Regions from separate parts of the Pseudarthrobacter sp. NKDBFgelt genome, predicted to be linked through region 1. Evidence: riboswitches for the same ligand, from Rfam matches in the RefSeq annotation. Region 1 holds a riboswitch; the other holds the start of a gene.
What was found. Region 1 has a riboswitch for cyclic di-AMP ahead of ACKAE7_RS06120 (LysM peptidoglycan-binding domain-containing protein). Riboswitches for the same ligand answer to the same signal wherever they lie in the genome.
Positions count from the first base shown of each region.

Region 1 (4,403 bases):
CTGCTCCTGGGGAACCACGTCCCGGCCGGGGCCACCCCGGTTGCCCAGGCATACGCGGGGCACCAGTTCGGCGGCTACTCACCGCTGCTCGGCGACGGCCGGGCGCTCCTGCTCGGCGAACTGGTGGACGTTGGCGGGCGCCGGCGGGACGTGCATCTCAAAGGCTCCGGCCGCACCCCCTTCGCCCGGGCTGGCGACGGCCGTGCCGTCGTCGGCCCCATGCTGCGGGAATACCTTGTGAGCGAGGCAATGCACGCCTTGAACATCCCCACCACCCGGGCCCTGGCCGTTGTGGCCACAGGACGCCCGGTGCGGCGGGACACGATGCTGCCCGGCGCCGTCCTGGCCCGGGTGGCCAGCAGCCATCTCCGGGTGGGCAGCTTCCAATATGCTTGGGCCACGGACAACATGGAGCTCCTGCGCCGGCTGGCGGACCATGCCATCAGCAGGCACTACCCGGACGCAGCCCAGGCTGAACATCCCTACCTGGAACTGTTTGCCTCGGTGGTGGCCGCCCAGGCCGGGCTGGTGGCCCGGTGGATGCTGGTGGGGTTTGTGCACGGCGTTATGAACACGGACAACATGACCATTTCCGGCGAAACCATCGACTACGGCCCCTGCGCCTTCATGGACGCTTTCAATCCCGGGGCCGTGTACAGCTCCATTGACGTCAGCGGCCGCTACGCCTACGCCAACCAGCCGGTGGTGGCTGAGTGGAACCTGGCGCGGCTGGCGGAGGCCATGCTGCCGCTCTTCCACGAGGACCAGGAACAGGCAGTCGCCCCCGCAGTGGAGGCGCTGGGGAAGTTCCGCAGCCAGTACAGCGATGCCTGGTTCAACGGCATGAAGGCAAAGCTTGGCATCAACGGCGGGCCGGCCGGAAGCAAAGAGGGGGACGAGGCGTCGGCACTGGTGGACGGGGTGATCGCCCTGCTGAAGGACGGACCTGTCGATTACACACAGTTCTTCCGGAGCCTTGGCCAGGCCGCCAGGGGCGATACCAGGCCGGCGCGGGGCATGGTCCTGGATCTCGCCGCGTTTGATGCCTGGGCTGGGCGCTGGGCCGGCCTGAAGCCCGACGCCGGGCTGATGGACAGCGTCAACCCGGTGTACATACCCCGCAACCATCTGGTGGAGGAAGCGCTGGCGGCGGCAACAGCAGGGGACATGGGCCACTTCAACCGCCTCCTGGAGGTGGTGAAGTCCCCGTTCGAGGAACGCCAGGGGCTGGAGCGCTACACCGAGGGGCCGCCGGAGGACTTCGGCACCTACCGGACCTTCTGCGGTACCTGACCCCGGGCGACGCTGGGCTCCGGACGGATCAAGAATGAAAACCGTGGAAGCATGACAAAGGCGGCAGCCGGGAGAACCCGGCTGCCGCCTTTGCTGGAGTGGCCTGGCCCCTGTGGGCCGGCTGCGCCTGTGTCTGTGTCTGTGGTGACTACGCCACGCGGACGAAGGAAGCGCCGCTGAGCCAGCTGATGGAGTGAACGGCGGTCTGGTTGCCGTTCACGCCGCCGCTGACAACCTGGCCGTCGCCGGCGTAAACGCCCACGTGGCCGGCGGTGATCACCAGGTCGCCGGGGGCGGGGGTGCCCACGGTGGTGCCGTACTGGTAGAACTGGCCCGGGGCAAGGTCGCCGACGGACTTGCCGACCGTGCGCAGGGCCTTCTCCACCATCGCGGTGCAGTCCTGGATCTGGCCCACCTGGCCGTAGGCGTTGGCCAGGATGGCTGCTCCGGCGCCGCTGCCGGTGGCTGTAACCGGTGCGGACGCGTAGGACATGTTCATTCCGGTGTTCGCCGGGGTAGTAACAGCAGCGGTCTGGACCGGTGCCGGTGCCGGTGCTGCAGCCGGTGCGACGTAGGCCGGCGCCGGGGCAGCCGGAGCGGAACCGGCGGCAGGAATCTGAATCTGGTCACCGGGGTAGATGATCGTGGAGACGGAAAGCCCGTTGGCTGACAGGACGTCATTCAGGCTGACACCATGCATCGACGCAATGGCACCAAGGGTGTCGCCCGATACAACCGTGTGGACGTTGCCGGCTGCTGCGGCGGGGGCTGCGACTGCTGCAGCAGGGGCGGCCGACGCCTGGACGCTAGCGGTCTCGGTGGTGTCCGGACCGTTCACACCGGCGTGGGCCGGGGCGCCTACGCCGAAGGCAATGCCGGAGGCTGCTGCTACGGCGAGAGCCGGACGGCCCAGGGACTTGGCCGAAACAGCCAGCCCTTCGATCGCGATGGAGCGGGCCGGGGTTGCGCGGTGACGGGCAGTGGTGGAATTTTTTGACACAGTTGATCGCCTCTCCCATGCCTGCGGGGTGAGCTGTCGGGTTCGGGTTGGAGATACCCGGCCGGCAACACCTCCGAATGGAACGGACGCGCTGTCGACTTAACCCCAAGGCCTTCAAAGGCCGCGGAAACTTGGTTCCCCCGTCCCTGCCAGCTGGAAAGCGTTGGTTCCCGGGTCAGTGGCAGGGCTCGGCATTCTGACGGGGAATGTCCCGTCTGGGAGGGACACCTGAAGACCATAACCCGACTTAGCACCCATTGTCACATTTGGATAACATGCGAGGCGATTCTCTCGGTTTCGCTATCGACTGGATTACGCGTGACCCATGGGCATCAGTGCGCAGAACAGGCTCGCCGATTTTGCCGGGAGTGTTTCTCATCACGAATCCATAAAGGAAAGGCAAAGATCGCCGGGGAACCTTGTCCGGAGCTGGCTGGGGGAGGAGTATGTTCGGCACCCCCGAGGAGGCAGACTGTGACCCAGCTTGGCAAGTATGAGAAATACCTGATTGAGGAATTCTTCGATGACTACCGGACCGGCGCACTGAGCCAGCGGACCTTCACCCGGCGTGTTGCCTTCATCACCGGCAGCATGGCGGCGGCGTCGGCGGCGATGCTGCTGGTGGGCTGCACGCCCAGCGAGGTGCCACGGAGCACCGACCCCATGCCCACCCCGGAACCCTCCCCGTCGTCCGCTGCCGGGACTGCGGGGTCGGGAGCGGTGCCCGGGGCCAAAAGCCCGCTCTCTGTCCCGGAGGGGGCGCCAGGATTGACGACGGCGTCCGTCCAGTTTCCGTCCGGCGGCGCCTCGGTCAGTGCCTACCTGGCAAGGCCCGAGCAGGAAGGGCGCGCTCCCGCCGTGTTGATCTGCCATGAGAACCGCGGGCTGACGCCTCATATCGAGGACGTTGCCCGCCGCTTCGCGAAGGAGGGGTATGCGGCCCTTGCGCTCGACCTGCTCAGCCGAGAAGGCGGGACAGCCGGCATGGACCGGGACGCTGTACCCGGCGCCCTCACCCAGGCCGGCGCCCAGCGGCATGTGGCGGACTTCGCGGCAGCACTGGAGTACCTCCAGGCCCAGGACTTCGTGGACGGCGGCCGCGTCGCCATGACCGGCTACTGCTTCGGCGGCGGCATCACCTGGCAGGCGGCCACCGAACTGGTCGGCCTGAAAGCAACCGCGGCATTTTACGGACCCGCCCCTGACCTGGCCAAAGTACCGGACATCAAGGCGGCCGTATTCGGGGTCTACGCTGAACTTGATCAACGCATTACCGGGCCCATGCCTGCGCTCAAGGATGCGCTGGCAGCCTCCGGTGTTGTCCACCAAGTCACGGTCTACCCCGGCGTGGACCATGCCTTCCACAACGACACCGGCGACCGCTACAACGAAGCCCAGGCGACGGCCGCGTGGAATGACACCCTTGCCTGGTTCGGCCAGCATCTGTAAGAGGCCGGCACTTCTGTCCTTCCCGTCAACGTAACTGCCTCCGGTCCATAACGATGTAGAAACGTCCGCCTTCAACCTGAGGATGAAGGCGGTAGGCTTCCCGACTATGTGCCGGTTCGTTACCAAACCCAGGGCGCGGCTCGCCGCGGCGCTTCTTTCGTGTGCGCTGGTGGGAACCCTATGGCTCACGCCGGCAGGTGCTGCGGAGGTCCCGCCCGGCGATTTCCCGTCCTGGGAGGAGGTGCAGGACGCGAAGGAGAGCGAGGCCAAAAAGGCCGCGGAAATTGCCAGGATAGGTGGTTTGCTGTCCGCCCTTCAGGACCAGTCCGAGGCCGCAGGCTCCGCCGCGGTGCAGGCGGCGGCGGAGTACGCGGTGACGGACGCGGCTTTGCAGGCTGCATCTGCAAGGGTGGAAGTCCTGGCGGCGCAGACCGCGCAGGCTGACTCTAAACTGGTCCAGTACAGGAAAGAGCTCGGTGCGCTGGCGGCCCAGTCATACAAAACCGGCGGTACGAACATGGGGTTCTTTGTTGCCCTCGACGCCGTCCAGGGCAACACCGTGCACGGGCTCAACGTGGTGCAGATCGTGGGGGACACGACCGCCGCGCTCGTGCACAAGGCGTCGGCCGCAGGAAAGGTTGCTGCTGCGCTGGCGGCCCAG
Region 1 covers NZ_JBJURL010000015.1:283-4,685, reverse strand. The annotation lists gene ACKAE7_RS06125 (protein adenylyltransferase SelO) at 1-1,293, shown strand, start outside; gene ACKAE7_RS06120 (LysM peptidoglycan-binding domain-containing protein) at 1,442-2,293, opposite strand; cyclic di-AMP (ydaO/yuaA leader) riboswitch at 2,297-2,497, opposite strand; gene ACKAE7_RS06115 (dienelactone hydrolase family protein) at 2,768-3,742, shown strand; partial or broken gene ACKAE7_RS06110 (lytic transglycosylase domain-containing protein) at 3,912-4,403, shown strand, end outside.

Region 2 (4,403 bases), on a different contig from region 1:
GGCGTCCTGGACCAGCGGCATATCGCACGCCAGCACAAGGGTGTATTCCGTTGTGCTGCTGCCGTGCTGTGCAAGAGCCTCCAGCCCGGCCGCGATGGCTGCAGCCGGCCCCGCGAACTCCGGTTCTTCACGGCACCAGATCAGCCCGGGAGCGGAAGATTCCGGCCGGGGACCCACCACCACCGTGCTGGAGGCACCTGCGGACGCGGCAAGCGCACGCTGCAGGAGAGTGGCATTGTGGAAGACAAGGTCCTGCTTCGGCACTCCGCCCAGCCGGGACGACCGGCCGCCGGCCAGGATGAGGGCATCGAAGGGCAACCGGTTCTCTTCCACTCCCCCAGCCTAGTCACCAAGCGCATGGTGCGGGGTGGGGTCAGGCGGCGCGCTCGGGCAGCAGGAACGGGTCCCAGGCGGGGGTGGGCTTTTCGAGTTCCTTGATCTGCCAAATGGTTCCGTGCGGGGGCTCCGGGACGAACCGCAGCTTCCACCCCATCTCGGCGGGAGTATGGTCGCCCTTGACGTTGTTGCAGCGCAGGCAGGCCGCCACCAGGTTCTCCCAGGAATCGGCACCGCCGCGGGACTTGGGCTGGACATGGTCGATAGTGTGGGCTGCTTTTCCGCAGTAGGCGCACCGGTGGCCATCACGCCTCAGCACTCCGCGGCGGCTGACGGCCGTGGCCTGGTTGTATCTGGGACGGATATAGCGGTTCAGGAGGATAACGGACGGGCGGCCCAATATCTCCTGCGGTCCCACCACGGGATCATCACCCTCGGCAACCACGCTGGCTTTGCCTGTGAGCACAAGCACCAGCGCCCGGCGGAACGTGATGACCGCCAGCGGTTCATATCCAGCATTCAGAACGAGAGTGCGCATGCACGTACCTCTTCACGGCCGCACCCGTCAGGGGCACGAGGGCCGGCTGCCCTCGGCATGTCCGGGCTATGGATCGACACCACAAGAGTAAACATAGAAGCCCACTATCAGCTAATTGCGGTTTTCCAAAACTGCCGTGTCGGGTCCATTGGCGGGGTTCCCCGGGTGGCTGCGGGCTGCACTCCGCCGGCATCGTCCTTAAATGGAAGAACCCCTGCCGCGGGGCAGGGGTTCTTCGTGCCGTTCCCAGGGAAAGGCTAACGCGGGGCTCGTTAGTTCACGCGGATGAAAACAGGGCCGGAGCCAACATTGGCGCTGAAGACGACAGTCTGGTTTCCGTTGTATCCACCGTGGACAGCCTGGCCGTTGCCGGCGTAGACAGCGATGTGGGCCATGCCCGCGCCACCGTCTGCGTAGTAGATGAGGTCGCCCGGCTGGGCTTCCGCGGCGCTTACGGTGCGGCCCAGGGAGAGGTACCCTGCAGGCCAGTCGTGGAAGTTGATGCCCACTGCAGCCAGGGAGTTGGTCACCAGCATGGTGCAGTCCTGCGTGACGCCCAGCTGTGCGTACGCAGCGGAGAGGATGGCTGCGCCCTTGCCGCTGGCGGAAGCGGCAGGAGCTGCAGCGGGTGCAGAGGCGGTGGTTACCTTGGCGGTCACCTTGGGGGCTGCGGCAGGCTGGACGACGGCGGGAGCCGGCTCGGCTTCCTCGACCTCAACAGGAGCTGGCTCTTCCTCGACAACCACAACAGGCGCGGGCGTGGTGGTGACGGCCGGCTTCTCGAAGGTGATGGCGATGGTGGAAGCAGCGGAGATCGGCGCCTCGACAGAGGACTCAACTTCCAGGGTGGACGCCGGGGCGGAGTCGCGCTGGACGCTGGAGTCAGCCGCGTTTGCAGCGATGCCGCTGGTCAGCACCAGGCCTGAAGCAGCAGCAATAACCGCTGCCTGGCGGCCCATGCCGCCGGCGTTGCCGCCAACAGCCTTGGCGATAACGGCAATTGAGCTGGTCTTGGTGACTTCGGCGCGATGCCGTGCGGTGGCACGAGTAGTCATCAGTTCTCTCTTTCGTTTTCCTCAGGCCGTTGTGGGCACCAAGGGGTATGGGCGTGCCGGCATCTTGGGGGTACGCCGGCACGCCCCGAACGGGGATGTGGTGTTTGTGGAAAGCGTGGTGGAGCAAAGAAATAGCTCTTGGGCCCGAAGGCCCAAGAACTATTTATTGATCGTGAAGAAGGCGGAGCTTCCGGTGGCGGCCACCGAGTGAAGCAGCGTGCCCTGGGAGGGGTTGAGCGCGCTGATCATCATGCCGTTGCCGACGTAGATGCCTACGTGCGCGCCACCGTTCTGCATGACCAGGTCACCCGGCTGCGGGGTGGAGGTGGGCGTCATTGCCGTCCAGGCGTTGACGCGCGGGATGCTGATGCCGGCCTGGGCATAAACCCACTGGGTGAAGCCGGAGCAGTCCCAGCCGTTGGGGGTGGTGCCGCCCCAGACGTAGGGACGGCCGATGCCGGTGTACGCGAGTGCGGCAATGCCGGAGGTGGAGGCCGAGGAAACCGTTTCGGCCTGCTTCTCAGCTGCAGCTTCGGGAGCCGGCGCGGTGGAGGCCGACGCGGTGGAAGCCGTCCGGGTTCCGGAAGCAGTCCGGCTCTCGGAATCGGTCGACTGTGCCCGCACCGGTGCCGGCTTCGGAGCGGCGGTGGTCTTCACCACGGGACGCTCGAAGGAGACGGTGGCGGTGGGTGCTGCGGTCACCGCGAGGGCGGACTGGGCAGACCCGGACTCGGTGGAAGCGGAAACGCCGGCGGTGGTGTCCGCGGCGTTTGCAGGCAGGCCCATGCTGAGGATGAGACCGGAAGCGGCTGCGATAACGGCAGCCTGGCGACCTACTGTCCCGGCATTGGCACTAACAGCCTTGGACACGGTGTCCAAAGGGTTGGTACGAACCGTTTGCGCACGGTGGCGCGCAGAATTATGGCGTGAAGACACGAAGGTAGCCTCTCCCAATGCCTGCGAGGTGAGCTGTCGGATTCGGATGGGAGTCACCCGGCCACATCGCTTCCAAGGAAGCTTTGCGACTTAACCCCAAGGCCTTCGCTCAAGCAAAGACCAAAATTGGTTCCCCCGCCCCTGCCAGACGATGAAATGCGAACGGACCTTGAGCGGTGGCAGAGCTAGGCAATCCGCACAAGAGCGTCAACTTCGGAAAAGTTGACGCGAGTTAGACGGTACAGCAGTTTTCGTTGAATGTCACATTCAGGTCACGGCAGGTCACGATGATTCGAGAGTGAACCATCATTTGACTACAGCCAGCCGGTGGGATCGACGACTTCGCCGTTGACCTGGACCTCGAAGTGGAGGTGGCAGCCTGTTGAAGCACCCGTGGTGCCGCTGAGCGCGAGGACATCGCCGCGGGAGACCGTCTGGCCCTCGGTGACGCTGAAGGACGAGAGGTGGTTGTACGTGGTCTCCAGGCCGTTGCCGTGGTCCACGACAACCCGGTTTCCGCCGCCGTACTGGTGCCAGCCAACGAATGTCACAGTGCCGGTGGCTGCTGCCAGGACCGAGGTGCCGCACTGGGCCACGTAGTCCTGGCCGCGGTGAAAGTCACCGGAGCCGCCGGTGATCGGGCTGACCCTGTAACCGAACGGGGAGGCAGTGGACAGCGCGGCCAAAGGGGCTCCGAGGCTTCCGGCAGATGCTGCGCGGGATACGGAACCTGCGGACTGCGCGCTGAGCAGCTGCTTCAGTTTGCCGTCGGGGTCCGCCTGGGTCACCACGGCAGAGCGGCTGAAGTCGATCTGCGCGCCGGCCTCGGCCGATACCTGCGGCTGCGGAGTGATAGCCGAGGCTGCCACCGGGGTAACGCTGCCGGCACTGTCGGTGGCCATGACGGGGCTGGTGGCCGGAACGGTCACGGTCAACACCAGCCCGGTGGCGGCCAGCGCAATTCCGGCCTTCTGGCCGATTCCGCTGGCGGAGGCAAATTCAGTGATTTGCCGGAAGGGTCCTCGACGGCGGCGTGCATCACGGTGCGGATCGCGGGGGCGTTCCGTGGTGATGACCTCGACAACGCGCGGCGTTGAAACGGGGGCGGCCGCGCGGCGGCGCCCCTTGGGGGTCTGCATGGACAAGAAGGGTTCCTCTCTGGAAAGCCTGCGAAGTTAGCTGTCGGATTCGGGTCAGAGAGTTCACAGACCCGGTCCGCCTGGGCAAGCTCGGCACAGAGGTATCCCCGGAAGGATCCAACGCTGGAAGAGGCTTGCTGCTGACGGACTTCACCCCAAGGCAGTCCCCCGTCTGCCGGTTGTGGTTCCCCCGCCTCTGCCAGTAATGACTCGTGCACCTGATCCGCTGGCAGAGCTCGGCTCCGGATCAGGTAACGCTTTAGTATCTACGCTTGGGTTTAACTATAGGGCCAGAAGTCCCAAAGTAACAATTCCGTTATCTTTGCCTATTCTGCCCCAGCCGGGGTAGTAGGCCCGTTTACCGGATGGCAACGAAGACGTGGGCCGCCACTTCCGGTG
Region 2 covers NZ_JBJURL010000031.1:15,885-20,287, forward strand. The annotation lists gene ACKAE7_RS10215 (molybdenum cofactor guanylyltransferase) at 1-333, opposite strand, end outside; gene ACKAE7_RS10220 (HNH endonuclease) at 374-874, opposite strand; gene ACKAE7_RS10225 (NlpC/P60 family protein) at 1,147-1,929, opposite strand; gene ACKAE7_RS10230 (C40 family peptidase) at 2,089-2,799, opposite strand; cyclic di-AMP (ydaO/yuaA leader) riboswitch at 2,870-3,043, opposite strand; gene ACKAE7_RS10235 (M23 family metallopeptidase) at 3,180-4,004, opposite strand; cyclic di-AMP (ydaO/yuaA leader) riboswitch at 4,015-4,256, opposite strand; gene ACKAE7_RS10240 (metal-dependent transcriptional regulator) at 4,363-4,403, opposite strand, start outside.
Region 2: it holds a riboswitch for cyclic di-AMP, as region 1 does, so the genes downstream of both, ACKAE7_RS10230 (C40 family peptidase) here and ACKAE7_RS06120 (LysM peptidoglycan-binding domain-containing protein) in region 1, are expected to answer to the same signal.